DNA from 2 places in the Streptomyces sp. NPDC001443 genome. Region 2 is predicted to be linked to the other one. Evidence: predicted binding sites of a transcription regulator. Region 2 holds the regulator's gene; the other holds the start of a gene.
What was found. The regulator HspR, encoded in region 2, represses chaperone genes until heat shock. The targets are predictions, from matches to a motif close to TTGAGNNNNNNNNNCTCAA.
Positions count from the first base shown of each region.

Region 1: the regulator HspR is predicted to act here: its motif matches at 1,497-1,515, upstream of lon (endopeptidase La).

Region 1 covers NZ_JBSFIA010000003.1:54,005-57,413, forward strand. The annotation lists gene lon (endopeptidase La) at 1-1,474, opposite strand, end outside; gene ACWC24_RS05225 (GNAT family N-acetyltransferase) at 1,712-2,497, shown strand; gene ACWC24_RS05230 (rhomboid-like protein) at 2,510-3,409, opposite strand, start outside.
Region 2 covers NZ_JBSFIA010000002.1:235,891-239,299, forward strand. The annotation lists gene grpE (nucleotide exchange factor GrpE) at 1-382, shown strand, start outside; gene dnaJ (molecular chaperone DnaJ) at 419-1,600, shown strand; gene ACWC24_RS03885 (heat shock protein transcriptional repressor HspR) at 1,606-2,058, shown strand; gene ACWC24_RS03890 (sugar ABC transporter substrate-binding protein) at 2,506-3,409, shown strand, end outside.

The DNA.
Region 1 (3,409 bases), on a different contig from region 2:
CGGGGATGGCTTCGAGCACGTTGGCGGTGGCCAGGAACACCACGTCGGAGAGGTCGAGTTCGACCTCCAGGTAGTGGTCGCGGAAGGTGTGGTTCTGGGCCGGGTCGAGGACTTCGAGCAGGGCCGCGGCCGGGTCGCCGCGGAAGTCGGAGCCCACCTTGTCGATCTCGTCCAGCAGGACCACCGGGTTCATGGACCCGGCCTCCTTGACGGCCCGCACGATCCGGCCGGGCAGCGCGCCGACGTACGTACGCCGGTGGCCGCGGATCTCGGCCTCGTCCCGCACGCCGCCGAGGGCGACCCGGACGAACTTGCGGCCCATGGCGTGCGCGACGGACTCGCCGAGCGAGGTCTTTCCGACGCCGGGCGGCCCGACGAGCGCGAGCACGGCGCCACCGCGCCGGCCGCCGATGACACCCAGGCCACGGTCCGTACGGCGCTTGCGCACCGCCAGGTACTCGGTGATCCGCTCCTTCACGTCGTCCAGACCGGCGTGCTCGGCGTCCAGGACCGCCTTGGCGCCCTGGATGTCGTAGGCGTCCTCGGTCCGCTCGTTCCAGGGGAGTTCGAGGACGGTGTCCAGCCAGGTGCGGATCCAGGAACCCTCGGGCGACTGGTCGCTGGACCGCTCCAGCTTGTCGACCTCCTTCAGGGCCGCCTCGCGGACCTTCTCGGGGAGGTCGGCGGCCTCGACCCGGGCGCGGTAGTCGTCGGACTCCTCGCCCTCCTTCTCGCCGTTCAGCTCCCGCAGCTCCTTGCGCACGGCCTCCAGCTGGCGCCGCAGCAGGAACTCGCGCTGCTGCTTGTCGACACCCTCCTGGACGTCCTTCGCGATCGTCTCGGCCACGTCCTGCTCGGCGAGGTGGTCGCGAAGCTGCTGGGTGGCGAGCTTCAGCCGGGCCACCGGGTCGGTGGTCTCCAGCAGCTCCACCTTCTGCTCGGTGGTCAGGAACGGCGAGTAGCCGGAGTTGTCGGCGAGCGCGGAGACGTCGTCGATGGCCTGCACCCGGTCCACGACCTGCCAGGCGCCGCGCTTGCGCAGCCAGGCGGTGGCCAGCGCCTTGTACTCCTTGACCAGTTCGGTGACGTGGCCGGGCAGCGGCTCGGGCGCACTCTCGTCGATGCGCGTCGCCTCGACCCACAGGGCCGCGCCCGGTCCGGTGGTGCCGGCACCGATGCGCACGCGGCCACGACCGCGGATCAGCGCGCCCGGGTCGCCGTCGGCCAGCCGTCCCACCTGCTCGACGGTGCCGAGCACACCGGTGGCCGCGTACGCCCCGTCGATCCTCGGCACCAGCAGCACCTTGGGCTTGCCGGGCTCCGAGCGTGCGGCGGCCTGGGCGGCCTCCACCGCGGCCCGCACGTCGGCGTCGTTCAGATCCAGCGGCACCACCATCCCGGGCAGCACGACCTCGTCGTCGAGCGGCAGCACAGGCAGAGTGAGCGATGTGAACGCACTGGACTCAGCAGCCATGATCTCCCCTTCGGCAGTCAAGTTGAGCTATGCCGACTCAATGCACCTGAGCCCCCGAATGTTCCCCACCGGCTGTTCGCTCTGAGCGATCGCCCCTGCCGCAACGGGTGACACCCGGCACAACACCGCCGACCCCCGTCTCCTTCCGCCTCCTCGCCTCCTCGCCTCCTCGCCTCCTCGCCTCCTCCGCGAAGAGGTGTTGCCCGCGCCCGGGCCCCCGCCCGTACGTTCTCCCCCATGACGGAGACCCAGGAGACCCAGAGCCTGCTCGACGCCTACGACGCCCAGCGCTGCACCCCGCCGCCCGGAGTCGCGTACGAGTACGACGGCCCGCTGCTCCGCCTCGACCTCGGCTTCCGCGGCTTCGTCACCGGACCGCGCGATCTGGGCGGCCTGCGGGGCCGGGAGGTCGACGAACTGATCGCACGGCAGCGGGACTTCTTCGCGGCCCGCGGGCAGGCGGTGGAGTGGAAGGTCCGCGGGCACGACAGCCCGGCCGATCTCACGGACCGGCTGACCGCGGCGGGCTTCGTGCCCGAGGCGCGGGAGACGGTGCTCATCGGATCCGTGGCGCAGTCGGCGGGCGCGCCCGCCGTGCCGGACGGGGTCACCGTGCGGCAGGTCACCGCGGACGCCGACCTGCGCCGGGTGGCGGCCCTGGAGACGACGGTCTGGGGCCTGGACCTGAGCTCGATCGCCGACGACCTGATCGGGCGCGTCGCCCGCGCTCCGGAGGAGATCGCCGTCTTCGTCGCCGAGGCGGCGGGCGACGTGGTCTGCGCGGCCTGGCTGACCTTCCGTCCCGGCAGCGAGTTCGCCTCGCTGGCGGGCGGCTCGACGCTCGCCGAGTGGCGCGGCCGGGGGATCTACCGCGCCCTGCTGGCCGCCCGCGCCGAGATCGCCGCCGCCCGCGGAGTCCGCCATCTGCACGTGGACGCGTCCGACGACAGCGGGCCCATCCTGCGCAGGCTCGGTTTCCGGGCGGTGACCACGACGACTCCGTACGTGTGGTCGCCGCGGTAGGCCCTCGAAGGATCAGCGTGCCGTGGCCGCGCGGACGCGGTGCCGGCGGCGCGTCAGCGGCCAGGTGGCGCAGCCGATCGCCAGGGACATCAGGTGCCCCCAGTTCGTCATGGGGTCCGCGAACCCGATCAGGTCGCGCACCAGCATCGCGGCGAACACCACGAGCACCGGCCGGCCCAGCCACGGCGCGAGCAGGCCCGCCAGGGCGCCGACACCGGCGGCCACGCCGAAGCTGATGCCGTAGTCGAGGCGGTGCAGGGAGCTGACGGGGAGACGGCCGACCAGCACGGCGAGGCCCACCGGAACCTCGGTGGCGAGGGTCGCCGTGACGTGCCCGAGCAGGAAGACACCGGCCGTGCGCAGCCCTCCTATCCGTCGTTCCAGGGCGGTGAGGACGAGCACACAGCAGATCGCGTAGACGGACAGGACCCCGCCCGCGATCCACAGAGCGCTGGCCAGCAGGACCAGCACGGGGGTGCGTACGAGGTGCGCCACGTCGGTGCTGGAGCCCTGGTGGAGGGTGTGCACCAGGGCGGGATCGGCGTAGGCCGTGATCAGTGAGGTGACGGCCAGGACGGCCGTGAAGGCGAAGGCGAACGGCGTTCCGGTGGGAGTGGGGAGCAGCCGCCAGGGACGCAGCCGCGGACGCGCCCCCGCGGCCGGCCCTCCGGTCGACCTCCTGATCGAACCCCCGGTCGAACCCTTGGCCGGCCCCCTGGCCGGATCCGCCGCCGGGCGCGCTTCGGGCGTCGCCGCGTACGGGGCCCCGGACGCCACCCCCGCGTACGGGGCCCCGGATGCGCTCGCCACGGCCGGGGCCCCGGATGCGCTCGCCACGGCCGGGATCCACTGTCTGGGCATCCCGCCCAGCGCAGCGGAGGTGTCCGCGCGGGCCGGGCCCGCAGCCACGGC
Region 2 (3,409 bases):
CGCGAACCTCCTGACCGAGCTCCTGCCCGTGCTCGACGACATCGGGCGCGCGCGGGACCACGGCGAGCTGGTCGGCGGGTTCAAGTCCGTCGCGGAGTCGCTGGAGACCGTCGCGGCGAAGATGGGTCTGCAGCAGTTCGGCAAGGAGGGCGAGCCCTTCGACCCGACGATCCACGAGGCCCTGATGCACAGTTACGCACCGGACGTCACCGAGACGACGTGCGTGGCGATTCTGCAGCCCGGGTATCGGTTCGGCGAGCGCACCATCCGCCCCGCGCGGGTGGCGGTGGCCGAGCCCCAGCCGGGGGCGCAGACGGTCAAGGCCGAGGACTCGGCCGAGACGGGTGACGACAAGGAGAGCGGTGGCCCGGACGAGGGCTGACGCTCAGACACGGAAGCGGAAGGAGGGGCGTCGGGGATGAGCACCAAGGACTTCATCGAGAAGGACTACTACAAGGTTCTCGGCGTCCCCAAGGACGCGACCGAGGCCGAGATCAAGAAGGCGTACCGGAAGCTCGCCCGCGAGTTCCACCCGGACGCCAACAAGGGCAACGACAAGGCCGAGGAGCGGTTCAAGGAGATCTCCGAGGCGAACGACGTCCTCGGCGACCCCAAGAAGCGCAAGGAGTACGACGAGGCCCGCGCCCTCTTCGGTGCCGGCGGGTTCCGCCCGGGACCGGGCGCGGGCGGCGGCAACTTCAACTTCGACCTGGGCGACCTCTTCGGCGGCGGCCCGCAGGGCGGCGGTGGTGCCGGCGGCTTCGGCGGCGGCATCGGCGACGTCTTCGGGGGCCTGTTCAACCGGGGTGGCGCGGGCACCGGCACGCGCACCCAGCCCCGGCGCGGCCAGGACATCGACACCGAGGTCACGCTCAGCTTCACGGAGGCGATCGAGGGCGCGACGGTCCCGTTGCGGATGACCTCGCAGCAGGCGTGCAAGGCCTGTTCCGGCACCGGCGACAAGAACGGCACCCCGCGGGTGTGCCCGACCTGCGTCGGCACCGGACAGGTGGCGCGGGGCTCCGGCGGCGGCTTCTCGCTGACGGACCCCTGCCCGGACTGCAAGGGGCGCGGCCTGATCGCCGAGCACCCCTGCATGGAGTGCAAGGGCAGCGGCCGTGCCAAGTCCTCGCGCACCATGCAGGTCCGCATCCCGGCGGGCGTCACCGACGGGCAGCGGATCCGGCTGCGCGGCAAGGGCGCGCCCGGTGAGCGGGGCGGGCCGGCGGGCGACCTGTATGTCGTCGTGCACGTCGACGCGCACCCGGTGTTCGGCCGCAAGGACGACAACCTCACCGTCACCGTCCCGGTGACGTTCACGGAGGCGGCACTCGGCGGCGAGGTGCGGGTCCCGACCCTCGGTGGTCCGCCGGTGACGTTGAAGCTCCCCCCGGGCACCCCCAACGGCCGCACCATGCGCGCCCGTGGCAGGGGGGCGGTCCGCAAGGACGGCACCCGCGGCGACCTGTTGGTCACCGTCGAGGTGAGTGTTCCGAAGGATCTGTCGGGGAATGCTCGTGACGCACTGGAGGCGTATCGCGAGGCGACCGCGGGGGAGGACCCGCGGGCGGAGCTGTTCGAGGCCGCGAAGGGAGCTTGAGCGTGATGGACGGCCGTCGGCGCAACCCGTACGAACTGAACGAGGAGACCCCGGTCTACGTCATCTCGGTGGCGGCCCAGCTCTCCGGTCTGCATCCGCAGACGCTGCGTCAGTACGACCGTCTGGGTCTGGTCTCCCCCGACCGCACGGCCGGACGGGGCCGGCGCTACTCGGCCCGCGACATCGAACTGTTGCGCACCGTCCAGCAGTTGTCGCAGGACGAGGGCATCAACCTGGCCGGTATCAAGCGGATCATCGAACTGGAGAACCAGGTGGCGGCGCTCCAGTCCCGCGTGGCGGAGATGGAGGCGGCGCTGGAGGGTGCGGCGGCCGCGATGCGACAGCGCGAGGCCGCGGTGCACGCCTCCTACCGGCGGGACCTGGTCCCGTACCAGGAGGTCCAGCAGACCAGCGCGCTGGTGGTGTGGCGGCCGAAGCGGCCGGGGTCCTCGGACTGAGGGCCGCGACGCGGCGGTACGACGCGACGGCACGTGTGTGAAGGGGCCCGGGAGATGTCTCCCGGGCCCCTTCGCGTGCGGCCGGTGGCGGGAACCCGGCGGCGGTCGGCGCGGCGCCGCACCGTTCGGCCGGGTTCGTCCCGCCCGCCCCGACCCTGTCGGGGCGGCTGCCGACACCCTTCGTGATCATGGTTCGACCGAGCGGTGATGGACTGTGTGAAACTTTACTTTTCCGTGAACTTCCATTGGGTGAAGGGGCCGTAAAAGGGTGTTTGGCGAAGAATGATCAGGGCGTTCACGACCGACTGTGAGCGAAGCGGAGCATGATGTTGCTATCTCGTTAAGTGCTTCGGCTTGACGCCGACCGTTGTTGACGCGTTGGCTTTTCAGACACCTGGGTCACCATGCCGTACCCATGTCCGGATCGCACTTGAAGTGAGCCCCCGAATGCGTCGTATCGCCATAGCCGTGGCCGCGTCCACCATGACCCTCTCGTTGGCAGGCTGCGGCATGCTCGACGCATCGGGGAGCGCTGCCGAAGCGAGCCCGACGAAGGGCAACGACGTCACGGTGGGCATCCTGATGCCGGAGAAGACGAACACGCGCTACGCGGACTTCGACTACCCCATCATCAAGGCGAAGGTCGCTTCCCTGACCAACAACCAGGGCCGGACCGCGTACGCCAACGCCGGCTCCGACGCGGACGTGCAGGCGACCCAGATGCAGAAGATGATCGACGACAAGGTCGACATCATCCTGCTGGACGCCGTCGACTCGCACGCCATCGCGGCCATGGTGAAGAAGGCCAAGGACGCGGGCATCCCGGTCATCGCCTACGACCGTCTGTCCGAGGGCCCGATCGACGCGTACATCTCCTTCGACAACGAGCTCGTCGGCGAGGTGCAGGGGCGCACCCTGGCCGAGCAGGTGGACAACACCTCCGGCAAGATCGTCATGGTCAACGGTTCGCCCACCGACCCGAACGCCAAGCAGTTCAAGGCGGGCGCGCTCTCCGAGCTCGACGGCAAGGTGGTCATCGCCGACACCTGGGACACCAAGGACTGGAACCCCGACGTGGCCCAGGCCAAGATGACCAAGGCGATCGAGCGGATCGGCAAGAGCAACATCGCCGGCGTTTATGCGGCCAACGACGGCATGGCCGGCGGTGTCATCAAGGCCTTCCAGGCCGCGGGTGTCAGCAACATGCCGCCGATCACCGGCCAGGACGCGGAGCTCGCGGGTGTCCAGCGGATCGTCGCCGGCCAGCAGTACATGAGCGTCTACAAGTCGTACCCGGAGGAGGCCGAGGCCGCCGCGCAGATGGCCGTCGCCCGGATCCAGGGTCACGACA